DNA from 3 places in the Brevibacillus nitrificans genome. Region 1 is predicted to be linked to each of the others. Evidence: riboswitches for the same ligand, from Rfam matches in the RefSeq annotation. Region 1 holds a riboswitch; each other region holds the start of a gene.
The links. A riboswitch is a leader RNA that binds a small molecule or an ion and turns the genes downstream of it on or off. The one in region 1 is predicted to bind cobalamin.

Region 1 (10,712 bases):
CGGCCGGGTCCCAAAGAGCTTCGCTTATTTCTCCCTTTTCCTGAGCTAGCCTTTTACTTTTTCTACGTGCTTTCCTATTTTCATTACTAGAAAAAATGGAGAACCGCTTTCATCGCAAGAAGCCTTTATAGCTTTTGATTCTCGGCATTCCAGTACCATCCCCATATCACAGTCTAGCGATAGACCTCACCGTCATGTGATTGGACTTTCTGGAAGCAGCCTATCTTTTTCGTGTACTGCTTTCATGCGATCTCGGACAATCAAAAAGCAGGAGGCTCCTCTATACCGAGGCGACCTCCTGCTTGGCTTCCAGTCTTTTTTTCAATTCCTCTACGGATTGCGGGATTCCCGCTCCCAGCTCATTTTTCAAGTACGCGGGCAACAGCTCCCATACTTCGGCGACCAAGGGAATTCCGAGATGCAGGCTTTCCAGCAGCTCTTTTTGGGACAAGACTTCCTGCGGCTCTCCCGCAAAAATGAGCCTGCCCCCATCCATCACACAAATCCATTCCGCCCATTCAAAAGCGATATCCATATCGTGCGTAGCCATCAACACCGTCGTGCCGCTTCTGTGGATCTGATCCAGCTCGCGCATGAGGTTTTTCGTTTGATAGCGGTCGAGATAGGCTGTCGGTTCATCGAGCAGCAGCAGCTCCGGCCCCAGGACCATCACTCCCGCCAAAGCGAGGCGGCGTTTTTGTCCCAGACTCAGGTGATGGATGGGAACATCGGCAAGCTCGGTCAATCCGAACGACTCGAGCGCCCTCGCGACCTTTTCCCGAATCACCTCAAGGGGCAGCTTCTGATTAAACAAGCCGTAGGAAATGTCCTCCGTGACGGTGCTTGCAATCAGCTGATGCTCTGGGTCTTGAAAAACCAGCCCTACCTTTTGCGTCATTTCCTGCAAAAAGGACCGTTTGTACACAAACGGAGTGCCCTTCCAGAATAGTTGCCCTTGCTGGGGCTGAAGAATGCCGTTTGCGTGCAGAAACAACGTGGATTTCCCACAGCCGTTTCGTCCGAGCAGCGCGCATTTTTTCCCGGCCGGAATCCCAAAGCTCACCCCGTTCAGCACCGGCTTCTGGCCACCCGGATAGGTGAATTGCAGATTGGAAAACTCCAGTAACCATGATGTCAAAACCGCCAACCTCCCGTCAGACACTCTAGCAGCACCAAGGCGATGCAACCGAGAATAGACTCCCATTCGTAACGCGGCGAGCGTGTATGTATGCGCAGGCTTTGTACGTGGAAGCTGTCAGAATAGCCTCTCGCTGCCATTCCCATGGACAGAGACTGGTATTTTCTCATCGCCCTCACAAAAAGCTGAGTAGCCACCATCCCGACATCACGCAGCAGCGCGCGAAATCCTCTGTGCCCACCACGGGACCGCTGCGCTACCCACAGCTGAAAGGAAGCGTCCAGCAGGGCAAAAATAAACCGATACATGATCATCAGCAGATCCGTAACCAGCTCCGGCATACCGATTCGGCGGAAGACCTGCAAAATTTCTGCGAAAGGAACCGTGAAAAGCAAAAACGAAAAACAGGCGAGACTGCCCAACACCCGATAGAACAGCTCCAAAGCCCGGCTGACAGACGCTTGCCCCACATAGATCACATAGGAGCCAACCTCCCACGACAGCACGGCACCTGCCGGTGGTGCCCCTATCCTGCTTTGCGTCAAATCGAACAGGATCGCAGGCAGACCCGCGATAAAAAAGGAGAGGGGAAGGATCAGAAACAGGAGATGAGCCTTCACGGGTATGCGGGCATAGCCGATGACCCACACCCCCATCCACAGAAAGACCAGTAGCTGAACCAGTGCATGTCCCGTCAATACAAGGAGAAGCAGCACGCCCCCGAACAGGAGCTTGTGCTCAGGCGATATATCCCTCAGCCTGTTTTGGTAGGACAAGGTATCAAGCTGCTGCCAGTTCATTTCTTTCCTTTTTCTGTGCGTCCTTTAAAGACACCGACTGCATAGCCAACGACTCCTGCCCCCAATGCCGCCTGTACCGCGAACAAAAGGCTCTCCGTTTCTCCTCCAGGCGGTTCAATAAACGGTTGGAACCACGGCTCATAATTCGGTGCGATTTCCTTGATCGCCTCTTCGGCTGCTCCGTCCGCTCCCCCAAACTCGGAATCTTTAATGAACAGAAGCGGCAGCACCGCCAATACCACTACTCCGAGGAGCAGCAACCAGTTCATTCCTTTTTTCACAGTGATTCCTCCCGTTTCAATAAGCGTAATTGCACGAGCTCTTTTGTGTTGTACGCTTGCAGCCAGTTCCATACAAGCACGGTGAGCAAGCCTTCACTAATCGCAAGCGGCACCTGAGTCACAGCAAAAATGCCTGCGAATTTGGCAAACGAAGCGAGTACACCGCCCGATTCAGCAGGAAACGCCAGTGCAAGCTGAATCGAGGTCACTACATAGGTAGACAAATCAGCTAAAGCCGCCGCTGCAAATACGGCAAGACGCTGCTTGCCGCTGCGTGCGATCAGCCGATAGATTCCGTAGGCAACCATCGGTCCCACAACCGCCATCGAGACTGCATTTGCTCCCAGTGTCGTCAATCCCCCATGAGCCAGCAGCAAAGCCTGGAACAGCAAAACCATACTGCCCAGCACAGTCATTGCCAAAGGTCCGAACAAGATCGCGCCAAGCCCTGTTCCTGTCGGATGAGAGCTGCTTCCCGTCACCGACGGGATTTTCAGTGCGGACAGCACAAACGCGAACGCCCCGGATACCCCCAGCAAAAGCTTCATCTGTGGATGCTCTTTTACAATTCGATTGATCGAACGCAAACCGAAAATGAAAAACGGCAGGAATACGACCCACCAGAATAAAGCCCAAGACAGTGGCAAATACCCTTCCATAATGTGCATCGCGTGTCCGGTCTGCGGTTCATTGAACATGAAGTAGAGAATAAATCCAGCAATCAGCAAGCAGCTAGATACCAGCCTGGAACGATTCATGATGACACTTCCCTCCCTTTTCCAATCCTTTTTTGGCAAAAAAAAACTCATCCCCAAAGTGGACGAGATCCGCGTACACAAAACAATAGACTGACCTGGCAGTCCTATTGCCTCGTATTCACCTCTCCTTTCCGCGAAGGTTTCTGGGTGTGGCTGTAAGGTAGGTCTCCTGGCTTCCAGATCCTTGCACTCTTCGTCCTTCCCCATAATTCTATGAGTGGATTCTAATCGAAGAGAACTCCTTGGTTACAGTGGCGGGACCGCTCGGGACTTTCACCCGATTCCCTGTTACCCCGTATGTGTGTTTGCACATACAGGCACCTCATGCCGACAATATGAAATTCCTGGACATGACCGAGATGTCCATCAACATTATACTGCAAGTGACTGAAAAAGAGAACTATTGGCAATGGATTCGACTTGTGGGTACGTGTTACGTATCTGAACAAAAAAATCGGCGCTCCCTCTGAGAGGACCACCGATTGTCTTGCAAAAGAAAGACTTTTATTTAGCGTCTACCCCGACCACTTCACTGATATGCGTAAATCCATCCCGCGCCATCAGCTTCAGCAGCTGTTTATTGATTTGCTTGGCGATGCCAGGCCCTTGATAAATCATCCCGGTATACACCTGTACAAGGCTTGCGCCGGCGCGAATCTTGTTGTAAGCATCTTCCCCGTTGTAAATGCCGCCAACGCCAATGATCGGTACTTTGTCTCCGATTTCCTGATAAATCTGTTTGACCCAGGCCGTAGAACGCTCGGTCAACGGTCTTCCACTCAAGCCGCCCGCTTCCTCCGCGTTCGGATGGTTGATTACCGCTTCACGAGAGAGCGTCGTATTCGTCGCGATGATGCCGGAAATGCCCTCTTCAACCGCCGCATGTACGACGTCGTGCATTTGCTCCTCCGACATATCGGGAGCCACTTTCAACAGCACCGGCTTTTTCTTTACGCCTCGCGCTTCCAGCTCCGCCGCCTTTTCCCGAACGGCACGCACGAGCACACGCAAGCTTTCCGTTTCCTGCAGGTCGCGCAGATTCGGCGTATTCGGCGAGCTGATGTTGATGACGAAGTAATGACCGTACGCGTACAGCATGTCCATGCATTTGCTGTAATCACTCGCAGCTTCTTCATTCGGTGTGACCTTATTCTTGCCTATGTTAATGCCGATCGGAACATCCGAGTAGGCGAAGTCAACCAAATGCTGAGAGGCATGGTAGGCACCATGATTGTTAAAGCCCATCCGGTTGATGACAGCCTGATGCTCCGGCAGACGAAACAGCCGCGGTCTTGGATTGCCCGGCTGTCCCTGCGGGGTAATGGTTCCTACCTCCACAAAGCCGAAGCCAAGTGCTCCAAGCGCATGATAGACTTCTGCATTTTTGTCAAAGCCTGCTGCCAAACCAACAGGGTTGGGAAATTTCAGTCCCCACAGATTGGTTTCCAGTCGCTTGTCCCGCAGCTGATAAACCATTCTCAAGAGCGCCTTCCCCGGAGCGGAATCCTCTGCCAGCTTCAGGGCGTGAATCGTCTTTTCATGAATTTCTTCAGGGTCCTGCTGAAACAGATACTGGCGTATAAGCTGATACATCGTTGTAGCACTCCTCGCTCCGTTTTTTCCTCATAGTAGAATACCACATTTTCATAGGGGGGGTAACCTTTATCCGTGATACATATTTCCAAGAGGGCAGGCAAATCCTAGCAGTACCCCCAGTATGGAGGTGAAGAAGAAACGATATGAAAGTCGATGGGAAAATCGGAATCAACCAAGCGATCATGACAATGATGCTGACGATCGGAATCACCAACCATGTCACTGTCATTCCGCTTATGCTCAGTGCTGCCAAACGTGATTCGTGGCTAAGTGTCCTGCTCTCCTCTATTCCTTTTGTTGCGTGGGCATGCATCCTTTCCTTCATAAACACACGTCTTCACCAGCACTCCTTGCATCATTGGCTTAGACGTACGAGTGGAAAGTTCGTCAGCTACCTCATTCTCATTCCCCTATTGATTTGTCTTTACGGGATGGCACTCGTACATCTTATCGATACGCAAACGTGGACAACGGTAAATTATTTGCCTCGGACTCCAGAGTGGTTTACCGCTCTCGTGTTAATGGGCATCTGTATCCTCGCAGCCTTTGGAGGAGTCGCGCCGCTAGGCATTACTTCATCCATCCTGCTGCCTTTCGTGGCAATGCTGGGCTTTTTTGTTGCTTTTGGCAATGTGGCAAAAAAAGATTACACCTTGCTGCTGCCTGTCTTTCAAGACGGCTTTCCTCCGATTCTGCATGGGATGCTCTATGCGGGTGGAGGATTCTCTGAGCTGGTCCTTCTTCTCTTGCTTCAGCATCACGTGAGGAAGCCGCTGCGACTCGTCCATTACGTCACGATGATCGCCATCGTCATTATCCTTACCCTGAGCCCACTAACCGGAGCCATCGCTGAGTTTGGTCCGATCGAATCAGCACGGCAGCGCTTCCCTGCCTTTGAACAATGGCGTCTGCTCTCGATTGGCAAAGACATCGAGAACATGGAATTTTTTGCGATTTTCCAGTGGCTGTCGGGCTCCTTCGTCCGCATTTCACTCTGCCTGATGCTGCTGACAGAGATTTTGGAGGTACATACACCTAAGGCTCGAGCCATCGTGCTGACCCTATTAGGAATCAGCATGATTATCTTTACCAGCCTCCCCTTTAGCGACATGCAATTCGTCACGTTTTTAACCAAGGTGTACTACCCTCTCTACTTGCTCATCACTGTACTTATTACACTCGTAATCGCTGGCATTGCCTTGTGGAATCGCAAAAGAGAGGGGAATGCTGACCATGACGCGTGAGGAACACCTGGAGAGACTGTTTTCTCACTGTGGTGATGTCATAATTACTCGCTTCATAACCGCAGAAAATCAACCCATGCTCCTCGTGTACTGCCAGGGACTCGTCGATCTTCATCACATGCAGGAGGTTGTCATTCCTCAGCTCGACAGCCGCTTGTCGGAAGGCGATCTGCGCGCGCTCCCTATTTCCTTTCTCAGCAGTGATGAGGATATGTGGGTAGATCGTTTATTTGCCGGGGTTCTGCTGCTTTTTCTAGGTGAACTGCCTCCTTTTGCCTGGGATATCTCCAGCCGTCCCCAACGCTCGACCGAAGACGCAAATACAGAGGTGTCTATCAAAGGACCACGCGATGGCTTTATCGAGGACCTCTCCTCGAATGTCGCACTCGTCCGAAAACGACTGCGGACACTCTCTCTTGCCTGTGAGTTTTTGACGCTCGGCACTCGTTCCCGATCGGAAGTGGCACTCCTCTACATGAGGGACGGAACCCCACCGGACATCGTAGAGACAATCCGCGACCGCCTGATTAGCTCCAGTTCGAAAAAAGTCATTAACAGTGCCATTTTGGAACATAAGCTCAGCGATCAGGCCTACTCCCTCTTTCCTCTTGTCGATTACTCCGGCCGCCCTGATTTTGTGGTCTTTATGCTGATGGAGGGGAAAGCCGTGGTCTTGGTCGATGGGTCACCCGTTGCCCTCATCGCTCCTGTCACACTGCTTGAACTGATCAAGTCGCCTGAGGATGATCAATATCCGGTCGGGTATGTATGGTTGGAGCGCATCCTGCGTCTCGGCGGCATTTGGATCTCTGTTTTTCTGCCCGGCTTTTGGATCGCCTTGTCCGCTTACAATATCGAGGAGTTTCCTTTTCAGTTGCTGGCGACGATTACCGAAGGGCGAAAAGGTCTGCCTTTTTCAGCGCCTATGGAATTGTTTGGCGTACTGTTCATCTTTGAATTTTTACGGGAAGCTGGTGCCAGACTGCCGAAGACTGTCGGACAGACTCTGGCTCTCGTTGGGGCCTTGATCATCGGGGATGCGTCGATCCGCGCCGGCTTTACGTCGCCCTCGATGCTCTTCATCGGGTCGCTTACGGTTGTCGCCTCTTTTACATTGATCAACCAATCGTTGAGCGGCGCTGTGACCGTAGCCCGTTTTTTTGTCTTTTTGCTATCTGCAGTAGTGGGCACATACGGGTTTGTCGTCAGCATCATCATGATCATTTACTATCTATCGACGCTGACCTCTATCGGCAGGCCCTACTTGCTCCTGAAGTCTTCCAACTTTCTGTCTACCCTGTTTCTCGTTTTGTTCCGACCGATCATCAGCCTCTTTCAGCGAAGCTCCAAAAAAGGAAGGGATGTCAATTGAGGAGAAAATGGATCACCAGCGTCCTTCTCACCTGCTTGCTCACCCTACTTAGCGGCTGCTGGGATCAGAAATCCATTCAAGATATGATTTACCTGTCAGCGTTTGGGATCGATTACGTCGACAACGAATACGTCATCTACGCCCAATCATCCGATCTGGCCAGTGTCGCCAAGCAAGAGGGGGCAGCGACGGGAGTCTCTCCTCCTGCCGTAGTCTCGATCGGCCGGGGGGAAACGCTGCAAAACGCACTGGACAACCTGCAAAAGAACTCCCAGGTGCCGATGTTTGCAGGCTTCATTTCCTCTATTATCTATCACGAGCGGCTGTTGAAAAGAAACATTCTGCCCTCCTATGATATTTTGAATCGGTACGGTCTGGTGCGTTATACGAAATGGGTTTTTGGGACGCGTGAGCCTCTCCAGGATGTCCTCAGCAACCATGCCTTGACAGGCTTTTCGCCTTTGATTTCCCTGCTGCACCAGCCCGAGGAGGTCTATAAGCAACGCTCTTTTATAGAGCCCATCCAATACTACAAATTTATCGAGCGCTTCTGGAATCCTAGCACGACGATCTCCTTGCCGAACATTACGATATACGAGCGTTCTTGGAAGGAAAATAACAAATTTGTTTCCCGACTCTCGGTAGATGGGATCCATGCCATTCATCGCGGGAAATGGGAGGGCTTTTTCCCCAATACGGATTTGCTCGGTCTGCGCTGGATGAATCCACACACAGAATTTGCCGGGGTCATTATCCGTGAAAATGGGAAGCCCCAAGCAACACTGCGGATTAAAAATGTACGCCTCGCTGTTCACCCCGTTCGAAAAGGCGTCAAGCCTACCTTTCATGTCCATATCTACATGAGAGCTTTTGTTCGGGAAGTGATGGGGGAAATCTCCAACGAAAAGATCAAGCGCATTGCGGAAAAAGAAGTGATTGAACAAGTCCAGGGGACCTTTTTGAAGGGAGTCGAACGCGGGGTCGACCTATTCGGGTTTGAAGAAACCCTGTACAAAAGAGATGTGGAAGCCTGGAAGCAGTTTGCCAAAAATCACGAAAACAAAATATCAGCAGAAGCCCTCGACGGGGTAACGGTTCACTTGTACCTGAGTGACTCAGGCAAGATGAAGCAAAATTGGTTTTACCCGGATGATCTTCTGCCCAAATGACCAGTCACGTAAAAACAGCCCGCCCTCGTTCTTCAAGGGCAGGCTGTTGGCTTTTATTTCGATTGGCAGCTTAGTTTTTCACCAGCAGAACTTCTTCAACAGAAGCATATGGCAGGTTGTGAGCGTCCGCTACTGCTTTGTAGCTTACTTTTCCGTCGATGACGTTCACGCCTTTTGCCAGTGCTTTGTTGTCGCGGATCGCTTGTGCGTAGCCTTTGTTTGCCAGCTGAACCGCATAAGGTACGGTTACGTTGGTCAGAGCCAGTGTGGAAGTGCGAGCAACCGCACCTGGCATGTTTGCTACTGCGTAGTGAATAACGCCGTGTTTTTCATACGTAGGGTTGTCGTGAGTCGTGATGCGGTCGATCGTTTCGATGGAACCACCTTGGTCGATCGCTACGTCTACGATTACGGAGCCTGGAGTCATGTCTTTTACCATCTCTTCGGTTACGAGACGAGGAGCACGAGCGCCAGGGATCAGAACCGCTCCTACCAAAAGGTCAGCTTTTTTCACAGCGCTTGCGATGTTGAAGGAGTTGGAGATCAGTGTTTGCACGCGGCCTTGGAACAGGTCGTCGAGTTGACGCAGGCGATCAGCGTTTACGTCGAGGATCGTCACGTTTGCACCCAATCCGAGCGCCATTTTCGCTGCATTCGTACCTACGATACCACCGCCGATTACTACGACTTCGCCTTTTGGAACGCCAGGTACGCCACCGAGCAATACGCCTTTGCCGCCGTATTGTTTTTCCAGGAATTGTGCACCGATTTGTACGGACATGCGGCCTGCTACTTCAGACATTGGCATCAGAAGCGGCAATGCACCATTGTCGAGCTGAATGGTTTCGTAAGCGATTGCAATCACTTTTTTCTCCATCAGCGCACGAGTCAGCTCAGGTTCTGGAGCCAGGTGCAGATAAGTGAACAGGATTTGGCCTTCGCGGAAATGACCGTACTCAGATGGAAGTGGTTCTTTTACTTTCATGACCATCTCGGCAGCCCATACTTCTGCAGCCGTGTCAACGATTTTGGCACCTTGTGCCGCATAGTCTTCATTTGTGAAGCCGCTGCCCAGACCTGCGTTGTTTTCTACGAGTACGCTGTGTCCGTTTTGTACAAGCGCTGCTACACCTGCTGGGGTGATAGCTACGCGATTTTCGTTGTTTTTAATTTCCTTCGCAATTCCGACGATCATGATAGGTAGTCCTCCTTGGAAACGCCGATTTGGTGAGATTGGTATCATTGTACAGCGTTTTTTGCGTCCATTTCCTTGGGGATTCCTTTAATCTTGTCGTCCTCTTGTTTGTGAAAATCCACAAACGAACTACCGTTCGCTATTTAACTTCTCCATTTTCAGCTCCAGATAGAGCGCAGCACGCTGATTCATGTTCTCCAGATCCACTCGGATGATCTCTTCGATCCGGCGAAGTCGATAGCTCAATGTGTTGATATGCACATGCAGGCGCTGCGCCGTCACATTGACCTTGCCTGCTGCGTCCAAAAACGTCTCCAGCGTTTCCAGCATGGCCGTCTGGTTGTCCCTGTCGTACAGCTTGAGCTGCTCGATTCGCTCGTTGCGGTAGCCCTGCTCCTCTTCCCACTGCTTTACCTGCAGCAGATAGCGATAGATTCCCAGCTCGTGATACCCGTGAATGCTGTCCGTCTCACGCGGAAAAAGCTTTTTCACCTTTACCGCATGCAGGGCTTCCCGATAGCTTTTCACGATGTCCGTGTACGCCGTGTACGAAAGGCCATATCCAGCCGTGACCTGTCCCTCGCTGACGTGCGCCTCCAGCTTTTCCAGCGAGTCGGATAGAAATTGCCTCACTTTGCGGATCAGTACATCACTCTGATCCTTTTTGGCGCCAGCCTCCGTGAGACCGATCAGCAGGATGATTTGTGAACCGTCAACGACCCAGTACAGCTTGTCACGCATCATCAGCGGGTACAAATACTGATCGAGCCTCGTCGCACCAGCTGCCTCGACCACACAAATCAGGTAAGAAGCGGGCAGCTGCATCTGCAAGCTGTCTGCTTTTTGCCTGATCGCGACTTCACTCGTATGATTGCCAAGCAGAAGCTCCCACAAAAACTCTTTTCTCCGCTGTTCCTCCGCTTTGCGCTTTCCCTGCCGCTGCATCAGCCTCGACACAGCCGCACGAGCAGCCTGACGCAGGATTTCATCGTCACCTTCTGTAATCGGCCGGTTCACTTCCTGCGCCCAAATGTAGCCCAGTACATCACTGCTGCGGCGGATCGCGATGGCCACCCGCTTTCCCAGACCGATTTCGTCCTTTGCCGGTACATGTACCGGATCGTCCTGTGTCAGCAGCGCCTGGAAAACGCCGTCTTTC
Region 2 (10,712 bases), on a different contig from region 1:
GCCAGGAATAGAAAAAGGAACTGGATGATTCGCTGGGAGATGCCAAAGCTGTAATTGGGAGCGACGAAATTGGCGATGGCGGTCACAGAGACGACGATGACCACGCCTGTCGAGACCAGTCCTGCCGCGACAGCTGCTTCTCCCACTACCAGGGCACCGACGATGGAGATCGCTTGCCCTGCGATTCGCGGCATCCGCAGTCCAGCTTCGCGTAGTACCTCGAAAATAGCCATCATCAGGAGAGTCTCGAGAAAAGCGGGAAAAGGTACTCCTTCTCTTTGGGCGGCAAGGCTGATCAAAAGCGGTGTGGGGAGCAGCTCCTGGTTGAAGGAAACGATGGAAATATACAGACCAGGCGTGAACACAGCCAAAAGAAACGCCAGAATCCGCAGCCAGCGCAGCAAGGTGGCAAACTCCGACCGCTGATAATAGTCCTCGGGGGTGACGAACATTTGGAAAAAAGTCATGGGAGCCAATATGGCGGTAGGTGTACCCTCTGTCAAAATGGCTACTTTTCCTTCTAACAGGTGGGCAGTCACTACGTCAGGGCGCTCTGTGTTCAAGAGCGTTGGGAAAGGGGACCAAATGGTTTCTTGCAGCCATTCTTCGAGGTAAGCGCTCTCCAGGACGCTGTCTGTTTGTATGGAACGCAGACGTGAACATATCTTGTTCACGGTCTCATCTGCCGCGAGAGAAGACAGGTAGACGACGCTGATATTCGTCTTTGTGGTATGGCCAATGATGATTTTTTCAAAATGGAGCCTGGGGTCACGCAGGCGCTTGCGGATTAAAGAGATATTGATCTCCAGCTCTTCCGTAAACCCTTCTTGGGGACCTCGTATCGAAGTCTCCGCAGTCGGCTCGGATATGGCGCGAGTTGGAAATTTGGCTGTATCGAGTAGGAGGCCAGCAGACAATCCGTCGATGGCGATCAGACATTTTCCCGCTAAAATACCTTCCACACACGCTTGTACGGATGAGGCCTGCTGTTTTTCAGCAACAGGCAAATATTCGTTGCACCATCGGAAGCTCTCGGCAGGATCATCTGTCACGCATGGCATATGCTCAGTTAGAGGTCGGATGACAAACTGGAGCAGCTGGTTTTTGTCCACAATGCTCGACACATAGACAAGCGATATTTTGTAAGGCGAGGAGACGACAGGGTAAACGGCTACATCCATCGACAAAGACAATTTCTGCAGGACGGCATCAAGCATCGGTTACTCGCTCACTCCCTTCCAACTTTCTCCTTATTAAGATTAGTTTGTTAAGAGAGTTGCCAAAATATCCAAGAAAAGGAGAAAAGGGAGGGGAGTCCTCTTTGCAGCAAATAAAAGACGGGTACCTCCTGCAAGCCAGAGAATGACTTGCAGAGTACCCGTTTTTCCTTACCGAACGTATATTTTTGTTTTCGCTTTGCCTTCTCTTTTCACCCCATCGCTTTCCATTTGGAAGGTCACCTCGAGATTGTAGGTACCTTTTTTCTCTGGATGGAAGCGATAGAGGTATCGGTATCCGCCGAGCTCTTCATCGTAAGTTCCAAAGATTTTATCAAGGCCAGGCTGATTCCAGGTGATGAGCTGATCGGAAAACGCTGGACTCTTTTGGACCATGTAGGCGGCAGAAAGATAGATATCCTCCCCGGCTTTCATGTAAGCGGTATTGGGGGAGAGAGTGACGGTGATTTTGGGGTTTTCAGCAACTTTGAATCCACAGAAGGAAGCATCGGAGGCGTGTTATCTTTCACCCGAATCGAAACGGAGGCATGTCCCACCCATTCCTGCCCATCACCGTACATAGAAATGGAGTAGTCAAAAGTCTTCTCGCCGATGTATTCGGCCAGAAATGACATTCTCGAAATATATTTCCCCTCCTCGAGGGTGGTCTCCACATGAAGCTCTCCCAGCTTATCTCCTGTTTTCACCTCATAAGAATCTCCCATCCTCTCAGTTACAGCTTCCAAGGTAATTTCATCCCCAAGCTCGTAATTTCCTGGAGCAACGGTTAGCTTCACCGGAACCTCTATCCTTTTTTCTGCAGCCTGTACGGGAAGGTGGACAAGCAACAATGCGATCAAGACAACTCCCATCAAAAACAAGCGGATGGGAGACGATAACCTAGCTGTAGATGACAACTCTCTCACTCCTTGTATGGAAAATATATCCTAATCATTGCTGTAGTAGATTGCTAAATTTTGTAAAAGGATTTTAGAGAAGTTCTTTTTACTAGAGGGGGAAAACACCTTTTTGCCAGCTTTTGCTTGAATCCCGACAGGCATTTGCTATTATTAAAACAAGTGTTTGTCATAGGAGTGAATGACAACTGAATACGTTAGTACAAACAGGTCCTTGTTTCTGCGAAATCCTTTTGCAGGAGCAAGGTTAAAAGGGAAGTTTGGTGAAATGCCAACGCGGTCCCGCCACTGTAAGAGAGGAGCTTTTCTTCACGGCGTCTGCCATCCACTGCCCAATAGGGAGCGGGAAGGAGAAGGAAAGCGATGATCCTCGAGCCAGGAGACCTGCCTGTTTTTGTGTTTACACTGATTTCCTTCGGGTCAAAGGAAGAGGTGAGGATCGTTGCTTGCTTGCCATCCGCGCTTTGTTTTCCTTTTTTTGCATGAAGGAGAACAAAGCGTTTTTTATTTGATTTTCAGGAGGATTTTCCATGAGTAAACAAGACGCAAAACGAGGCTTGCTGCTGGTCTATACAGGAGACGGAAAAGGGAAGACGACGGCGGCGCTCGGGCTGGCTGTACGTGCGACCGGACGTGGGAAAAAAGTGCTGATGGTGCAATTCATCAAATCACCGGATCGTACCTATGGCGAAAAGCTCGTGTTTGACAAGATTGGCATCGACATCGTGCAAAAAGGGATTGGCTTTACCTGGACGAAGACGCCAGAAGAGCATCGCGAGGCGCTGCAAGCTGCGTGGGGCTATGCAAAAGAGCAGCTCCTTCACGGGGGCTACGATGTCGTGATTTTCGATGAGCTGAACAATGCGCTGGCGATCGACCGCTTCCCGATTGATGACGTACTGCCGCTGGAAGACGTCCTAGAGACGATCAAAAGCAGACCGAAGCACATTCACCTCGTAATTACCGGACGCAGCGCCAAGCAGGAGATCATGGACATGGCCGATCTGGTCACAGAGATGAAGCCGATCAAGCACTATTACGACGAAGGAATTCCTGCCGTCCTTGGAGTGGAATTCTGATGAACGTCATAGAAACGTTTGGGCATGGCGGGAACCTGCTGACAGCTTCAGAGCGATTTGGAGTGTCTCCGGGGGACTTTCTCGATTACAGCGCGAATATCAATCCGCTCGGGATGCCGGAGAGTGTCAAACGAATGCTGGTGGCTTCCATAGCCGATGTCACGCAGTATCCAGACCCTGGGCATCGAGTATTCCGGGCCGCTTTGGCTACACGTCTGGGCTTGCCAAAAGAGTGGCTCTTGCCAGCGAATGGAGCAGCGGAAGCTATGGCACTGGCAATACTAGGGCTTCAACCGCAGACGGTCGGAGTGGTCTATCCGTGCTTTTCCGAATACGCGCAGCTGGCCACCCAGTTTGGTGCAAAAGTCGTCGGCTGCTACGGCGTGGAAGAAAACGGCTATAAGCCCGAGATGGGCGAGGTGTACCGATTGTTCGAAGCGGCGGATCTGGTTTTCGTCGGATCTCCGAACAATCCGACGGGCATTTTGTACCAGCCGGATGAGCTGGTGAAAATGGCGGACTGGGCGGAGCAGACGAAGACGTGGCTGGTCGTGGACGAAGCGTTTCTCGACTTCGTGGAGGAGGAGAGACAGTATACGCTGGCGGACCAGCTGGAAAGCTTTCCACACGTCATCCTCATGCGTTCCATGACCAAGATGTACGCGATCCCCGGACTGAGGCTCGGCTATGCCATAGCGCATCCAGATGTGATCGGTCGCATGCGTGAAAAGCAGGTGAGCTGGAGTGTGAATGCCCTGGCGCTGCGGGCGGGCGAGTTGTGTCTGCAAGAGCAGGAGTACGAGAAAAAGACGCGAGAGCTGATTGCCGGGGAGCGAGCTTACCTCACCAGCTTCATTCGGGAAGAGCTGGGGTGGAAGGTATGGGCTGGAGAAGCCAACTTCCTGCTGGTTCGCTCTCCCAAAGAGAAGACAGCGGAGCAATTGCAAGAGCTGCTCGGCAAAAAAGGAATCCTGATCCGCAGCTGTGCCATGTATCCCGGCTTGACTGCACATGATGTGCGCTTGGCTGTTCGTGGTCGAGAGGAAAACGAACAGCTCGTGTCAGCCCTGCGCGACATCTGGTGCGGTGGGAGGTGGGAGCGATGAGCCTCATCCTCGTAACAGGTGGAGTGCGTTCTGGAAAGAGCCGATTTGCAGAGGAACTGGCAGAAAAGACGAGCGAATCTGTCCTCTATGTAGCAACGGGTGAAGCCTGGGATGAAGAAATGACAGCGAGAATCGCGCGGCATCAGGCGCGTCGCCCCGCAAGCTGGGGCTGTGTAGAGGTAGGAGGGCGTTTGACCGCGTCTATTGCTCCAGCTGCCGGCTATGAGGTGGTGCTCATCGATTGCCTGTCGACCTGGGTGAGCAATCGGTTGATGTGCGTACCCGAGCAGGAGCTGCGAAGCGAGGCCATTACGCGGGAAGTGCTTCGTGACGCGCAGGAATGGCTGGAGACGATAGAGGACGCTCGTCAAAAGCAGACGGTCATCGCCGTTACCAGCGAGGTCGGACTCGGTGGAGTAGCCTTGAGCCGACTGGGGCGCTGGTTCGCCGATGTGCTGGGAGACGTCAATCAAATGACGGCAAGGCAGGCGGATGCTGTCTACGCAGTGTTGTCCGGGATTCCGTGGAGGATAAAAGGATGAATGCGTTGTGGCATGCGATTGCGTTTTTTACGAGAATTCCCGTCCCGTGGCTGAAGCCTTCGGATACGGCTTGGAAGAAGAGTGTCAATGGGTATCCCGTTGTAGGGATCGTGATCGGGCTCATCCTGTGTGCGATACATCAAGCAGCGTTGTATCTCTTCAGCCCATTGCTTGCGGCCGTATTGACGCTTGCAGTCTGGGTGTACATCACCGGAGGACTTCATCTGGATGGGTGGATGGACTTGGCGGATGGTCTGGGCAGCAGCCGACCGCGAGAGCAAATTCTCGCCATAATGAAAGACAGCCGTGTAGGTGCGATGGGCGTGCTGGCAGCGATTCTGCTGCTGCTGCTCAAAACGGCTTCCCTGGCTGAAATGGCTTCTGCCAAATGGGCGCTGCTCGTCCTTGTGCCATTCGCGGCGAGGACGCATGTGCTGCTGTCGATCCGCTTTTGGCCGTATCTATCCGCTGAGAAAGGGATTGGCAAGGGCATCAGCGAAGGCCTGTCTTCATTTGCCATCTGGCTCAGCTATCTCTTCTTGCTCGCAGCAGGATGGTTTCTCGGCGGATGGGCAGCGGTGACAGCCATCGCGGTATCGCTGCTGTTTGCCCTGTGGTTATCGCGTACGGTGGCAGGCAAGCTTGGAGGCCTGAACGGCGACTGCTACGGGGCTGTGATCGAGAGCAGCGAGGCAGTCATGCTGCTCGTATTGGCAGGGAGCTGGTGGGGATGAAATGGCTCTGGATACGCCACACAGAGACAGAAATGAATCGGCAAAAGCGGTATTTGGGCCACAGTGATGTTTCTTTGAACGAGCAAGGGCTGCGTGAAGCAGAGGAACTCGCACAGAGACTGGCGCGGGAGGAGTACGGTTCTGTTCAGCTCTATTCCAGTGATTTGCAGCGCTGCGTGCAGACGGCGAAGCCCCTTGCGTCTCGCTGGGGCGTGCCGATCGTAACGGTCCCTGCGCTGCGAGAGCTGTCCTTTGGCCAATGGGAGCTGCTTACATACGAGGAACTGATGCAAAGAGACAAAGAGCGGGCAACACAGTGGTACGACGATCCTTTTGCGTACAGCCCGCCAGACGGCGAAAGCTTGCTGCAGCTGGGGGAGCGGGTCGACGGGTGGCTGCGAGGAATGCTTCGTGAAGCACTCGCACAAAAGCAGGGAGCGACAAAGGTATTGGTCACACACGGCGGTGTCATCCGCTGGTTTCAGGCAGCGTGGCTCATGCAGAATCCGAGTCGCTACTGGCAGACAGAAGGCTTGAAAAACGGCGAAGCCATGCTCGTGGAATGGAACGGCCAATGCTTTGTAAAGCAATCTCTTAGAAACGAGAGAGGATCAAGATGAACGAGGCTTTGATATTGGGTGCAGCCTACCTGATTGATCGGGTAGTAGGCGATCCGCGCGGCTTGACGCATCCCGTTGTCATCATTGGCTGGTGGATCGCACGGCTGGAGGCAGTCATCCGCGCACGAGTCAAAAAGGAAGAGCATTTGAAATGGGCGGGGCTCTTGTTTCCGCTGCTGATTGTCACAGGCAGCTATGCAGCAGTGTGGCTGATCGTCTGGGTTGCCGCATGGATCCATCCCCTGCTTGGCTGGTGCGTAAGTGCTTGGCTCATTTCGACGACGATCGCAACAAAAGGCTTGGCAGATGCGGGATTGGACATTGCGAAGCATTTGCTGGCTGGGGATTTTGCACAGGCGAGGCGCTCGCTCTCGATGGTAGTGGGTCGCGATACCGAACATTTGGACGAATCGGAAATTTGCCGGGGAGCAGTGGAGACGGTGGCGGAAAACATCGTGGATGCGATCGTTTCTCCCCTGATATACGCAGCCATTGGAGGGGCACCCCTGGCGATGGCGTACCGGGCAGCCAATACGCTGGATTCGATGGTGGGCTACAAGAATGAAAAGTATCTGAATCTTGGTTGGGCGTCTGCCCGCTTTGATGACGTACTGAACTACATTCCTGCTCGGCTCACGGCCATTCTCCTGGTGTTGGCAAGTCAACTGGCGAATCTGGACTATCGGCAGTGCTGGGAAATGATTCGTCGTGACGCGCATTTGCATCCAAGCCCAAACAGCGGCTTGCCGGAAGCAGGCGCGGCAGGGGCTCTGGGGGTGCAGCTGGGCGGTCTGAACTATTATCAGGGAGTCCCGTCCGATCGAGCGAGGATGGGTGATCCGCTAAGACCCTTGCGTTCAGGAGATATTCAATCGACCGTTCGTTTAATGTACCTGGTTTCCTTGCTATGTCTGCTCATTTGCATGGCGTTAGCTTTCATGCTGAGGTAACGTGCCCGACACATGGAAACAGGGATAGAAAGTACGAAAAAGGAGCGCTGGCATCGCCAGTGGAGAGGAGGGGCCGTATGAGCGGCAAGTTGTTTGTGATCGGGTTTGGCCCGGGAAGTTTTGAGCATATCACCAAACGGGCGCGGGAAGCGATTCAGGAGTCGGATGTCATCATTGGCTACTCGACGTATGTGGATTTGATTCGTGAGCTTTTGACGGATCAGGAAGTGGTCAGCACCGGGATGACAGAAGAGGTGACACGTGCTCGTGAGGCTGTGCGACAAGCGGAGGAGGAGGGCAAAAAGGTAGCTGTGATCTCCAGTGGCGACGCCGGTGTATACGGCATGGCAGGTCTGGTTTACGAAGTCCTGGTGGAAAAGGGCTGGACGGAAGCGACTGGAGTCCCAATCGAGATCGTACCGGGAATCTCAGCGATCAACTCCTGTGGGGCGATTTTGGGCGCACCCATCATGCACGACGCCTGCACGATCAGTCTCAGTGACCATTTGACGCCGTGGGAGCTGATCGCCCGCCGAATCGATGCGGCAGGGATGGCAGACTTCGTCATCGCGCTGTACAATCCGCGCAGTGGTCGCCGTACGCGCCAGATTGTAGAAGCGCAGCGCATTTTGCTCCAATACCGCTCGCCGGACACGCCTGTCGGGATCGTCAAAAGTGCGTTTCGCGAACGGGAGCATGTCGTAGTGACTACGCTCGCGCAGATGCTCGAGCACGATATCGGCATGCTGACGACCGTGATTATCGGTAACACCTCGACGTTCGTCTACGATGGAAAGATGATTACCCCGCGCGGCTACCAGCGCAAATACACCTTGTCTGCAGATGAACAGCCGCTAAAGCCGCATCAGCGTTTGCGTGTAGAAAATGAGCCGTGGTCGCTGGAGGCGGCGGAAGAAGCCGAGATGAGGCCAGAAGCGCAAGTCTCGATCGCATCTGCTCCATCCGCCCGCGAAGAGAAGGGCAGTGAGTCGGTGACGCTCTCCCCACCATTGGAAGGGCCAGGCGCATCCAGCCTAGCTGAGTTCTCGACTACGACGGCGACAGCTGTTTTGGAGGCACCGCCTGCGACAGAGCCTAAGCAAACGCCGCTGGATTGGGCGATGCAGGCACTGACCATTGCCAATGAAGCCAAAGGAATCGTCGCGCCACAGAGCGTGAGTCCAGCTGCGCGTACCGCATCCTCCTTTGTGCCGGAAATGATTTTCGAGTGTGCGGTTAGCCCGGGTGTTGCCAATAAAAAGATGACGCCGCAGCAGATGATGGCACTCGCCGAGGTAGCCGGGGAAAGAGGCGAACTGGAGTACACGCCGCATCATCAGATGATCCTGCGGGTCCCGACTGCCAATCCGGACAGCATCACGACAAAGCTCCGCCAGCTCGGACTGATTCTTTGCCCGATTGGTGACGTCGTATCGGTGAAAGCTTGTGATTTTTGCGATGGCGAGAAAAAGGACGGTATTCCGTTCGCAGAAGAGCTGCATCAAAAGCTGGGCGGCAAGGAAATGCCCAAGGAGCTGAAAATCGGCTTTAACGGCTGCGGGATGGCCTGCTACGGCGCAGTCAAGGAAGATATCGGAATCGTGTTTCGCAAAGGCAAGTTCGATCTGTTCCTCGGAGCGAAAACAGTCGGACGCAACGCGCATTCCGGTATCCCGGTCGCAGAGGGCATCCCGAAGGAAGAGATCGTCTCCGTGGTGGAGCGCATCGTGACTCGTTTCAAACAGGAAGCCTTCCCGAACGAGCGCTTCCACAAGTTTTTCCAACGGGTAGGCGAGCTGGAAGGCTACGCCTGGCGCGAACCGGCGAAAGCAGAGATTGAAAACGCGGCTTGCGGCGACTAGCAGCGCTGACCTTTTCACGATACAACCATACAGATTTCAGGAGGAGATTACATGGACGCAGTATTATTTGTCGGACACGGAAGCAAAGACCCAGACGGGAATGAAGAGATTAGGCAGTTTGTAAATTCGCTCGCACCCGAGCTGGATGTACCGATCATTGAAACTTGTTTCCTGGAGTTCGAACGCCCGGACATGCTCCAAGGGCTGAACACCTGCGTCAAACGCGGAGCGACACGCGTAGCCGTCATCCCGATCATTCTGTTCTCGGCCGGACATGCGAAAATCCACATTCCTGCGGCGATCGACGAGGCGAAGGAGCTGCATCCGCACGTCCAGTTCATCTACGGACGCCCGATCGGCATTCACGATGAAGTCATCAACATTCTGACGACCCGGATGAACGATGCTGGCTTTGCCTCTGGCGAAGAGCATGAAGACCTGGCTGTTCTCGTCATTGGACGCGGCAGCAGCGATGCAGATGCCAACAGCGATATTTACAAAATGTCCCGACTGTTCTGGGAGCGCTACAAAGCGAAATGGGTCGAAACCGCGTTCATGGGTGTGACCTATCCGCTGTATGACGAAGGAATCGAGCGCTGCCTGAAGCTGGGGGCACGCCATGTGGTGGTGCTGCCGTACTTCCTGTTCACTGGGGTATTGATCAAGCGGATGAGCGATCAGCTGGAGCAGTTTCGTGGGAAATATCCAGACGCACAGTTCACCATGGCGGAGTATTTCGGATTCCATCCCCTGCTGAAAGAGGTACTGAAAGACCGCGTGGAGGAAGCCTTGCACGGCGAAGTCAAGCTGAACTGCGACACCTGTCAGTACCGACTGGCAGCGATGGAGCACATCGATCATCACCATCATCACCACGATGACGAACACGGACATCATCACCATCATCATCATGGGCATCACCACCATGATCACGACCACGATCATGACCATGACCATGAACACGATCACCACCACGATCATAAGCACGACCACGACCACGTGACCAAGTAGGAGGTACGCCACATGATTCTCGTATTGGCTGGAACGAGCGATGCGCGGGAGCTGGCAATCTTGATTCAACAAGCCGGTTACCCACTGCTCACGACAGTGGTGACGGACAACGCCGCCAAAAGCATGGAGGAAGCGGGGGTCCCCGTTCAGGTAGGCCGATTGACCGCAGAGGATATCCAGGCACTGATCGCCGAAAAAGGCGTGCAGGCAGTCGTCGATGCCAGTCATCCATTTGCAGAGGAAGCATCCAAAAATGCGATGGCAGGTGCGAAGGCGGCTGAGGTTCCTTACATTCGCTATGAGCGGGAAAGCCTTTCTGCACCGGGCAGTGAAAAGCTGATCATGGTCGATGATTACGTGCAGGCGGCTGAGCTGGCTGCTGACAAACGCGGAGTCATCATGCTGACGACTGGAAGCAAGACGCTGAAGACCTTTACGGACAGATTGCTAGGACTGCCAGAAACGACGTTGGTAGCGAGAATGCTGCCGCGCATCGACAACATGCAAAAATGCGAAGAGCTGGGCCTCGAGCAGAAAAACATCGTCGCGATGCAAGGTCCTTTTTCCAAAGAACTGAACAAAGCGCTCTACGATCATTACGGCGTGACGCTGATGATTACCAAAGAGAGCGGCAAGGTAGGCGCCTTTGATGAAAAGGTGGAGGCTGCGCTCGA
Region 3 (10,712 bases), on a different contig from region 1:
GGATGGAATCTTCTCCGCATGTATGAATATGATGGGCAAGGTATTTGAAGGATTCGATCATGTCAAAGTTCCCCCAACCCCATGCCTGTTCACCGAAAACTCCCCCGCGAGTTCGGCATTTCTGGCAACTGAAGTAGTAATATGTAGGCATATGTTCCCCTGTCTCCCTTTTTCGTCTCTATTCTGGTATCGGATGTATATGTGATGGGATTTATGTTACATTGGAACCGATTTTCACGGGATGACACAATCATTCTGCTGTAGTTATCTCCTACTTATGCCTTGATTCGCCTTCGCTTCAGAGTCTCCCTGCATCACATTACTCACGTTTTGTCTAAAACACAGGATATTATGCCCAGTTTTTCCTTTAGGACGATAGATGTGCTTCGTATTTCTCCATGTTGTAGGCAAAAAGGCGGCGCTCAAACTTACCTTTGGCGCCGATTAGCTGGTACCACTTCTCCCCAATCAGCAGGTCCGTCGAAAAATCTTTTTCCAAAAAATAGTGGATGTTGCGCCGAACAGTTTCTTCCTCTTCTTTCTGGTCTTTCCAAGATAATGCTACTACAAAATAAGTTGTCTTATCATCTATTTCCAGCAATTCCAGGCGAACGATCCCTTTCTTTTTTGCGTTGAGCTCCTCCACCACTTTTCTCAAGCTTTTCTCGGCGTCCAGATGGTATTTGCTCGCCTCTCTCCAGCTTGAGATGCAGGAATCGTACAGCGAGAAGGTGAGAATGTAATGAACCGAATAATCCTGTGGGACAAATACCTCCTCAATTCCTTCCTCATTTTCTTCCATGGGGACGACCACAAATTCCTTGTAGTTTCCAAAGAAATTTTCGCTCATACGCATTTCCTTTCTTTCGTCCTACATAAGATGATGGCATTCCTATTCGATATTATCTACTCGCGCGCGAAATATTACGGTACCAAATATTACGTAAAAAGACCTTGCCCAATCCTTCAGGCAAGGTCTTTCCCATTTTCTTTTCTATTCGCACGTCTTTCAACAAGAATCTCACTATTATCTGTGTGTCACGGATACACTTCCATGACCCTCTTCGCCTTCTTCGGCAACCACTGCATGGGAAGTCACTGTCCACGTAATGACGCGACTGGAAATGACAACTGCCAAGATCGTAAAGACCATTTCTTTTACAGGCACATACCAGAAAGACAATGTCAAAACCATGACGTCCAGCAAGAGAAAAATGGTACCAATCGAAAGGCCCGTGTATTTGCTCAGCAGCAAGGACAAAATATCGTCCCCTCCGGTAGCTGCACCAAATCGCAGTACCAATCCCGTGCCCAATCCAGTCAAAATACCGGAAAGAATAGAGGCCACAGGCATCATGCTGCTCAAGTCAACGACAAGCGGCGAATACCGTTCAAACAAATCATAGAAAACGGTAAACGACAGGGATGCCAAGATCGTATCCCCAATAAATTGACGTCCTCTTACCAGCCAAGCCACCAAAAATAGTGGGATGTCGAGCAAGAGCATCACGGTCGCTGGAGACAGGTCAAAAGCGTATTTCGCCACCAGACCCAGACCAACGAATCCACCCTCAGACAGGTGGTTTTGAAAATTGATGTGATAATAGGTAAAAGCTAATAAACACGCGCCAAACAAAATCAAACTATACCGTCGGATTACTTGCAGCGCTCTCCTCATCATGAATTCCTCGCAATTTTGTCGGTTTTGGCACAGACGGCCAACCGACTAGGGAGGTAATTCGCAGGTATAAGTCGCTACTCATACAAAAGACCTCGCTTCCGTAGTAGGTTGGTCGTCTAAAAGTGACGAACGACTACTACGAAGCTAGATGTAGGAGAGGTCAAAACGTTTCCAGATCGTCCTATAGGGACGCATGGTATCCTGATCCCTTCCATTGCTTTTCTTTTATGATACCACAAAAAGGACGAAAACGCGAACCTGAGCCAGGTCCGCGCCTTAGAAAATGAACTCCCTGCTTTTCAATTCAACCGGAATACCAGCCGTAACGAGAAAGACCCGATCGCATACCGCGGCGATTCGCTGGTTCATGACACCTGCCAGATCGCGAAACAGGCGCCCCAGCGGATATGCGGGAACGATGCCGTATCCGACCTCGTTGGTCACCAGCAGCAGCGTTCCAGGGAAAGCTCGCAGCGTGTCCACAAGTAACGCCATTTGCTCCTCGATTCGTTCCACTGCCCTGTCCTGCTCAAAACGCAGCAGCCAATTCGACAGCCAGAGGATCAGACAGTCCACCACAACTACCGTCTCCTCCTCCCACAGCTTTGCGGCTGCAGCCAGCTCTCGGAGAATGGCAGTTAGCTCATGCGGCTCTTCGATGGTATCCCATGGAATAGCTGCCTGTGCCCTGCGCAGCTGATGCTGTTTGACCCTCTCCTCGAGTTCTTCATCAAAAACGGGGGAAGTAGCGATATAGATCCCCTTTGCACCCAGACGCGCCGCATATTTTTCGGCGAATGAGCTCTTGCCACTCTTGGCGCCACCCGTAATCAGCACGACCATGAGGTTCCCCCTTTTCTATCATGACCCTGCTTGCAGGATGATCTGTGGACGATGATGCACGGGATGCTCCATCACGATTGGTTTCGTTCCGTACACTTGTTCAATCAGCGCGCTTTGCAAAATATCCTGGGGGTTCCCTACACTGATTTGATTTCCTTTGTGCAGCATCAGAATCCGATCACAGTAGAGCGAAGCCAAATTTAGATCATGCAGGACAGCTACGACTGTTACGTGCGTGTTCTTCTGCCAGCTGCGGGCAATATCCATCAGCTGAATCTGGTACCCAATATCCAAAAACGTCGTCGGTTCATCCAGCAGCAGCACCCTTGGCTTTTGTACCAAAGCTTTTCCTAAAGCGACACGCTGCTTTTCTCCACCGCTTAGCTGGTCCAGCGTCCGCTCGGTAAGCTCGCCGAGTCCAAGCTTTTCGATGACTTCTTCAATCAACGGAGTCGGGTCCTCTGGTTCTTCTCCCAACCAGTTCTGATAAGGAAATCTTCCCATCTCCAGCACCTCCCGCACGCGAAAGCCAACGGGAGGGAGGGCTTCCTGCTCGAGGACAGCCAAAAGGCGCGCAAGCTCTTTGCGGGAATAGGAGCCCATTCGTTTGCCATTCAGGGAAATTTCACCGCCATCTGCAGGCACAACCCCTGAGATCATTTTCAGCAGGGTGGATTTTCCGCTTCCATTTGGGCCGATAATGCCAAAAAACTCGCCACGAGCTATGGAAAAGCGGGCGTCCTTCACGACCTGCTTGCCGTTGTACGATTTATGTACGGAAGCTACCTCAATCACTGGACTTATCTCCCTCCAACCCGCTTGTTCTTTTTCAAAAGGTAGGCAAAAAACGGTGCACCCAGGAACGCCGTAACGACACCCAATGGAATTTCTGTCGGCACCAGCAGCATCCGGGCAAGCGTATCTGCCCAAAGGACGTAAATCCCGCCAAAAATCGTGGACATCGGCAAAAGGATACGATAATCTGGCCCGACCATCATGCGTACCAGGTGGGGAACGACTAGGCCGACGAAGCCGATAATTCCGGAAATGGAAACAGCTGCCGCCGTTAAAAGCGTAGCGACAATCAGCACGACGAGCTTCGTCCGATCCACATGCACCCCGAGATGAGCTGCCTGCCTTTCCCCTAGCGAAAACAGATTTAGTGCACGCGAATACGTCGTCATAATGATCAGGCCGACGAGCAGATAAGGGAACAATACATACGTAAACTGCCAACCGCGAAAAGACAGGCTTCCCATCAACCAGAACACAATTTCATTGACGGTCTGGTCGGAGAGCGAGACCATAAAGGACACGAGTGAGCCGAGAAAAGCCTGCACGACAACACCAGACAATAGCAGCGTCTCCGTCTGCAGCTTCCCCTGTGTATTCGCCAAGCGCATCACGATCCACAAGCTGAGAAAGCCCGTGAAAAACGCTACGACAGGCGTACTCCACTCGCCAAGAAAAGATATATGCAGGCCAAACAGGATCAGAAAGGCAGCCCCCACAGCCGATCCGGAAGCCACTCCCATGGTATACGGATCAGCCAAGGAATTTCGGAGTACTCCTTGAAACCCAGCCCCAGCCAGCGCCAGACAAGCGCCCACCAAAATAGCCAGTACCACCCGTGGAAAGCGAACCTTCATGACGATCTGCTCGGCTGACTCAGGCCAGCTCACTGATACGATTTCGGAGAGGCCCGGCACCTGATGCAGCATGATCAGCCAGACTTGAGAGAGCGGCAAATTCGCTGCTCCAAGCGAAATGCTAATGATCACGGATGCAAGCAACAGCAAAAGGCCTGCCCCGCTCCAGATAACCAGTCTCCCTTTCATCCTATTTCACCAGATCTGGATAAATGGCTTTTGCGACTTCCTTCAAGCCCTGGGTAATCCGCGGGCCAGGGCGAGACAGCGTGTTTTGATCCATTCCGTAAATTTGCGACTCACGAATCGCTTTGATTTTATCCCAGCCGCTCCGATTCTTGATGATATCCTCAAGCTGCTTCCCTGTCTTTTCATCCGTGATGCCATTTGCATACAGGATCACATCCGGATCATCCTTGACGATTTTCTCCACGCTGATCGGATTCCAGCCTACTGTATCCGAAGCAATATTCGTCGCACCGGCAAGAGAGATCAGTTCGTCCATGAACTCCCCTTTTCCCACGGTCCAGCCAGGAGAAAACTCCAGGTAAACTTTTTTCCGGTCTTCCGGCTTTACGTTTTTCACGGCATCCTGTACGCGGGCGATGTCGTCCTTCATTTGCGCGACCAGTTTCTCTGCCTGCTCCTGCTTATTCGTAATTTTTCCCATCGCCAAGATGTTGCCCATGATATCATCCAGCTTCTTTGGCTGTGTCACATAGACAGGCATGCCCAACGATTTCAATTTTTCTGCCACAGGCTTTTCCATGGAAATTCCGCCAATGACGAAATCAGGACTTTGGGACAAAATGGCTTCCTCGTTTGGCTTTACAACCCCGCCGACTTTCGGCTTCGACTTCGCTGCATCAGGATAATCATCGTAATCAGACACTCCGACGATCCGATCATCCAGCCCTAGTGCAAACAATATTTCTGTTTCCGCAGGTGAGGTCGAGACAATCCGCTCCGGTGCTTTTGGGAAGGTCACGTCTTTTCCCGTGGCATCCGTGACTGTCAAAGGATATACCGTTTCCTTTGTCGTCGCCTCTGCCGGTTTCTGTGCCGCTGCTTGCTCTTGTGCTGCAGGCTGAGCTGGCTGCGCAGGCTGGTTATTTCCACATCCGACCAGGCTTACGGCAACCAGGAACGGAATGGACATTTTCCACAATCGTTTCATTTCAAAAACTTCCTTTCTTCTCTCGTTGACCTAGGCGAATCTGCCATAAGCGAGCGCAAAAAGACCCTTTACTCCTACGCTAGAAGTGAAGGGTCGGCTTTTCAGGTCCCAAATGGCGAAATCGCATTGAACTTTATCTGCCATAGACAATCAATCCGGCCGATCCTTTCCGCGAAGGAACCCAGCAGGTAAGCATACAGGCAGGTCTCCTGGCTTTCGGGAAGAAACCCTTCTTTCGGGTTACACCCTTTTACAGTGGCGGGACCGCGCCGGATTTGCACCGACTTCCCTTTTCACCTCGTCCGTTTGTCAACGCGAGGCACCTGTTTGCGAGTACTCCTATCCAATTGTCCCATGCTCTCATACTTCCCCACCATGATAGCATTCCTTAGGAAAAAAAACTAGAAATCTTCCCAGCACAAGAACGGCTCCACCAGAATTCGCTGGCGAAGCCGCTCTTGCTTTATCCGTTTTTCTTTTGCAGGTAATCTACGATGCCCATGGAGCAGACAGACAGATCGACCTGAATGATCTTGTAAATCTCATGCTCGTCTGCCACTCCCAATTGTCGCAGGAAATCAGTGACGCGATGCAGGAGCCGCTGCGCGAGCTCGTCCTGCGTCAAGCCTTGTGCCAGCACTTCTTCCCCTTCCCGAACAAAAACAGGCAGCCACTCGCTGACTTGACGAAATGCGTCCTCTACCTGGTCAGTCATGCCAAAGTGTCCGAAGTAGAGCCTGTCCAGCTTTCGTTCCCGATATCGCTCGATGGAAGCCAGCATTTTGTCTGGATCGAACTGATTGGGTGACGTGGATGGCAACACGAAATGAATCCCTTCCTGACGCAGCTGAGGATAGTGCACGCCAGCCGTATCCCCGGTAAACATGCCGTTGCTGACCGGATCGTAAATACTGAAGTGATGATTGGCATGCCCTGGAGAATCCATGAACTCCAACGTACAATTCGGCCCAATCTGAAGCGTCTCTTTGTCTGCCTTGATCATCAGTCGGTCTTCTGAAACAGGTACGATCGGGTCGAACAGCTCGTCAAACTGGTCGCCGTAAACAGCACGTGCACCTGCTATCAGTCTGCTGGGGTCAACCAAGTGACGCGCTCCTTTTGGATGAACCACGATGGTCGCATTCGGGCATTCCTGCAAAAACAAGCCGGCTCCACCCGCATGGTCCAAGTGTATGTGGGTCACGATCACGTATTTGACTTGCTCTGTCGTATAACCTAGCTTCGCCAAGCCTTCCCGAATATATGGAACGGAAGGGCTTGGCCCTGTTTCGATCAAGGTCAATTGTTCTTCCTCAATGACATAGGTGCCTGTTCTCTCTGGCCAACCCATGTCGAAACCGTCAATCAGATGGATGCGCTGCCCCAATTGGAGTGGCTCTTTTGGCTGCATTTCCGCTCTTGCCTCCTTATTGGATAGGAATATTTCCACTTTACCATAAGAAGGGAACAGGCGAAAACCAATCACTTCACCTAGCGATTCGCTCCACCAAGCTTTTGGCGTATTCTTCGAGACGATCAGCGATCAGGGCATCGGTCAAGCCTGTAAAGCCCAGCGCTGTCCAGCCGGCATACACCTGAGGCGGTCCAAACAAAATGTCAGTCAAGGAAACCAGGTCCCAGTACGGGTCATACCTAAAAGATTCTCCTGCTTCCTGCTGGTACGCCGTCAAAAACGCATCAGCCGTTTCTACGTCATAGAGCTGGGCAAGGTTGACTCGACAGTGACCTACATCAATGCCCGCTGGTCCCACGCAAGCATTCACCCAATCGACCACCCCACTTACCTCTCCATTTGCCCAAAGCACATTGGTCGGGTGATAGTCCCTGTGAATAAATCTCGGAGGAAAGGCCGGGCGCGGCCGCTTTACATAGTCGATTACCTGCTGCCACATGGCTCGATCCTTTCCCCAAGCCGGAGCCTCCAGTTTTTCGAGGTTTTGGTATGTAGCGTACTTCCAGGGGAAGTCGTCTGTATCGCTGTTGTGTATGGTGACGAGTGTGCTCGCCAGTCCATGGATCCATCCCTGCTTGTCACGGGGCTCTAGAACAACGGAGCCGTTCAGGTGAGACATGAGCAGTGCAGGAACATTGCCATGCTCTCCTGTTTCGTCGTAGGCGATCAGCTTTGGCGTCGGTATCGCCAATCGCTCCGCATGCCGAAGACTCTCCGCTTCATGCCATGCCAAGTCCGGCTCTTCCCGCAGCCAATCCTCGTTGTTGAACTGCCGGACGACATAGCTCTCCTCTACCCCCGATCGTCGCAGCGTGATACGATGAATCAGGGAGGAAATTCCTCCCTGAAGCTGTTGAACGTGGTGGACCTCGGAAGCTGCTTCCACGGATGCAACGATCCATCGCAGGACTCGCTCTGGCATAGCCGTTCCCTTTGTACGGTTGTTTGTCATATATAGTCCTTCTTTCGCAGATTTCCGTGCACCCAATTGAAAGGGAGGTGTTTGACTTGGGAAAACAATTTTCCGAGATCTTACCTGAGCATGAAGCTTTTATCAAAAAGCAGCATCTGTTTTTCGTCGGCTCCGCCCCATCTGATGACCACGGCCATGTAAACCTGTCACCAAAAGGCTATGACACACTGCGAATTCTCTCCTCGACAGAAGTCGCCTATCTCGACCTGACCGGCAGTGGCAATGAAACAAGCGCCCACCTCGCCGAGAACGGGCGCATTACCATTATGTTCATGGCCTTTGAAGGCCCACCCATGATCCTGCGTCTGTACGGAAGGGGACAAGTCGTTTTGCCTGATACACCCGAATGGGAGCAGCTTGCCCCTCGGTTTGAACTGCTCCCGGGAGCCCGGCAAATCATTGTCGTGAACGTGCAGAGCGTCAAGACTTCGTGCGGCTTTTCCGTCCCGTATTACTCCTATACGGGGGAACGTGACACGCTGCAGAAATGGGCGGTGGCCAAAGGCGAAGATGGTCTCGTCGAATACCACCGGGAGAAAAATACCACCAGCATGGACGGACGCGTCACTCCACTAGGAGAACGACTTCGAGATACTACGGGTTCAGCGACGTAAAAAGGCACCTTCCGAGTTGATAACCTGCCCCGTGATCCACTGCGCTTCTTCGCTGGCTAGAAAAACCGCCAGGCGTGCCGCGTCCTCTGGCTGTCCCATACGCCCGAGTAAAAACCTGGGCACGAGCTCCTCCTCCAAAGCGGGGGACATCCAGCCCGTGTCGGTCGGTCCCGGATTGATCGCATTTACAGTAATCCCGAGCGGCGCCACCTCTGCAGACAGCGTCAGGGTAAAGGCTGAAATGGCTCCCTTGCTTGCCACATACGCCAATTCCCCGAGCATCGGGCCCTGACCTTGTCCAGACGTGAGATTGATGATTCTTCCCGTTTCCCGGCGGTCTTGCTTGATACGCCGGGCGAATTCTACACTCAGCAAGCAGGTTGCCCTGACATTTACGGCATAGTGCGCGTCCATTGTCGCTGCATCCAATAGCTCGAAACCGTCTCTCGTTGAATAGGCGGCGTTGTTAACCAGGATAGTAGGAGCGCCGATGGTAAGCGCAGCCGTGTCAAGCAGCTGGCTGGGCGCTTCTGGGTCCGCCAAATCGATGGACATGCCCACGCAGCGTACTCCGAAACTCGCGAGTTCTGCTTGAAAGCTGTCTGGCCATTCTTCCTCCGCCTGCCAATGAGCGAAAAAGACATCCGCGCCCTCCCTTGCAAAAGCGCGTGCAATTGCTGCCCCTATGCCCTTTTTATGACTCACTCCTGTAATGACGGCAACGCTCCCTTTGAGCCTCTCCATCGTATCCCTCCTTCGTCGATCAACCCTCTCTTCATTTATTTGGCTACGTTCTGTCCCATTCCTGTTTTTTCGGTATATCGCCCTTGTAAATGAAACAAGGCTGCCATCCTGGATTTGGACAGCAGCCTGCTTATTCATTCCTTGCTTGCATACACCGACACGGCGTCTCGCAAAAATACAGCAGCTCCTGGCCTTGCTTTGTCATAATAAGCGGTGAAACGCGGATCGTCTACGTACATCTGTGCGAGTCCCTTATGTGCTTCCTTGCTATATTCCGCCCAGTAAAAACTCAGCCATTGTCGGTGAAGCTCAACCGTCTTCTGCGCAAGCTCTCCTGCCGGATCATTCGTTTCCATCGCTTTCACCAGCGTCTGCAAGATCTCGTTCGCCAATTCCTCCAGCCGGGCATGCTCTTCCTCTGTCATCCCTTTGAGCTTCTGATAGGACTTGTTGATTTGTTCCTCCCCGTACTTGGCCCGAATTTCCTCGCCGTATTGTCGCTCGTTATCGTCTATCAGCTTTTGCTTGAAGCCTTCGAATTTTTGTTTGTCGCTCATGGTTTTCATCCCTTCTTTCTCTGCTAGCGTCAGATCGACGTTTGCGATCAGCGCATCCAAGTGCTCTCTTTTCTCCAGCAGCTTTATCCTGTGCTCTCGCAAAGCCGAAATGGCGTCAAAAGCAGGCGATGCGAGTATTTCCTTGATTTCCTCCAAGGTCACACCCAGCTCGCGGTAAAAAAGGATTTGCTGCAAACGATCCACCTCTGACGGTCCGTAGATGCGATACCCGGACGAATTGATTCTCGCCGGCTTGAGAATGCCAATCTCGTCGTAGTATCGGAGCGTCCGGGTACTGACGCCCGCCAGGAGCCCCAGCTTTTGTACGGTATATTCCATGGTCATCCCTCCTGACAAATTCATCGTACACGTTGACGCACCGTCAAAGTCAATAACCAATCGAACAACGATTTTGTTCGCATCTCTCCTAGTTTTCGGCACACGAAAAAAGACTCATACCCCGCTACGGGAATGAGTCTTCGCTTTATGACGTTATGGATACCTTCGCCTTTAGCCGTTGCTTGCGCCATTCCCACAGCTGCAAAAAGACGACGATCGCCACTGGGTACAGACCGGCCCAACCGAGAAAAGGATACAGACCAAACGAGACGAGCAGGGAAATCCAAGCGCAGAGTTGGCCCAAGCGAGAATCACGCAGCAACCGCACTCCCGCAAAGCACCCTCCAATGTAGGTCGCAAAAAAGGTGGCATTCGGCAATTGAATCAGTTGGGCAAAGGAAATCACCCCGCTCGCCAAGAGAATCAGCACCACGATAAACGCCATTGAAATGAATGTGAGTCCTCCAATGGGAGTCTTGTATTTCGGATGCAAGATGCCGAACCACTTCGGGGCAATTCCTTCCTGCGCCAGGGAATAGGCGATACGCGAGGCGGCGCTTACATAGGCATTCGCCGATGCAATACAGATGAACAATGCCGTTACAGCGACGATCCATCCGCCGATCGGTCCTAGTGAGAGCTGCACCATAACACTCAGGGA

Region 2: another riboswitch for cobalamin. It lies ahead of cobO (cob(I)yrinic acid a,c-diamide adenosyltransferase); the one in region 1 lies ahead of EDM59_RS11140 (energy-coupling factor ABC transporter permease).
Region 3: another riboswitch for cobalamin. It lies ahead of EDM59_RS00920 (ABC transporter substrate-binding protein); the one in region 1 lies ahead of EDM59_RS11140 (energy-coupling factor ABC transporter permease).

What each region holds. Positions count from the first base shown of each region.
Region 1 is NZ_RHHU01000005.1:227,958-238,669, forward strand. It holds gene EDM59_RS11125 (energy-coupling factor ABC transporter ATP-binding protein) at 281-1,138, opposite strand; gene cbiQ (cobalt ECF transporter T component CbiQ) at 1,135-1,938, opposite strand; gene EDM59_RS11135 (energy-coupling factor ABC transporter substrate-binding protein) at 1,935-2,219, opposite strand; gene EDM59_RS11140 (energy-coupling factor ABC transporter permease) at 2,216-2,977, opposite strand; cobalamin riboswitch at 3,120-3,317, opposite strand; gene EDM59_RS11145 (quinone-dependent dihydroorotate dehydrogenase) at 3,482-4,570, opposite strand; gene EDM59_RS11150 (GerAB/ArcD/ProY family transporter) at 4,717-5,817, shown strand; gene EDM59_RS11155 (spore germination protein) at 5,807-7,189, shown strand; gene EDM59_RS11160 (Ger(x)C family spore germination protein) at 7,186-8,358, shown strand; gene ald (alanine dehydrogenase) at 8,429-9,553, opposite strand; gene EDM59_RS11170 (PucR family transcriptional regulator) at 9,683-10,712, opposite strand, start outside.
Region 2 is NZ_RHHU01000010.1:158,296-169,007, forward strand. It holds gene EDM59_RS14365 (spore germination protein) at 1-1,217, opposite strand, end outside; gene EDM59_RS31060 (hypothetical protein) at 1,389-1,652, opposite strand; gene EDM59_RS14375 (hypothetical protein) at 1,649-2,077, opposite strand; cobalamin riboswitch at 2,326-2,540, shown strand; gene cobO (cob(I)yrinic acid a,c-diamide adenosyltransferase) at 2,665-3,213, shown strand; gene cobD (threonine-phosphate decarboxylase CobD) at 3,213-4,319, shown strand; gene cobU (bifunctional adenosylcobinamide kinase/adenosylcobinamide-phosphate guanylyltransferase) at 4,316-4,861, shown strand; gene cobS (adenosylcobinamide-GDP ribazoletransferase) at 4,858-5,595, shown strand; gene EDM59_RS14400 (histidine phosphatase family protein) at 5,592-6,215, shown strand; gene cbiB (adenosylcobinamide-phosphate synthase CbiB) at 6,212-7,165, shown strand; gene cobJ (precorrin-3B C(17)-methyltransferase) at 7,243-9,027, shown strand; gene EDM59_RS14415 (sirohydrochlorin chelatase) at 9,079-10,038, shown strand; gene cobK (precorrin-6A reductase) at 10,051-10,712, shown strand, end outside.
Region 3 is NZ_RHHU01000001.1:176,798-187,509, forward strand. It holds gene EDM59_RS00890 (hypothetical protein) at 1-61, opposite strand, end outside; gene EDM59_RS00895 (hypothetical protein) at 368-850, opposite strand; gene EDM59_RS00900 (YitT family protein) at 1,028-1,681, opposite strand; gene cobU (bifunctional adenosylcobinamide kinase/adenosylcobinamide-phosphate guanylyltransferase) at 1,958-2,524, opposite strand; gene EDM59_RS00910 (ABC transporter ATP-binding protein) at 2,543-3,319, opposite strand; gene EDM59_RS00915 (FecCD family ABC transporter permease) at 3,325-4,362, opposite strand; gene EDM59_RS00920 (ABC transporter substrate-binding protein) at 4,364-5,350, opposite strand; cobalamin riboswitch at 5,533-5,692, opposite strand; gene EDM59_RS00925 (MBL fold metallo-hydrolase) at 5,814-6,761, opposite strand; gene EDM59_RS00930 (phosphotransferase family protein) at 6,838-7,776, opposite strand; gene EDM59_RS00935 (pyridoxamine 5'-phosphate oxidase family protein) at 7,833-8,411, shown strand; gene EDM59_RS00940 (SDR family oxidoreductase) at 8,400-9,155, opposite strand; gene EDM59_RS00945 (MerR family transcriptional regulator) at 9,290-10,051, opposite strand; gene EDM59_RS00950 (APC family permease) at 10,197-10,712, opposite strand, start outside.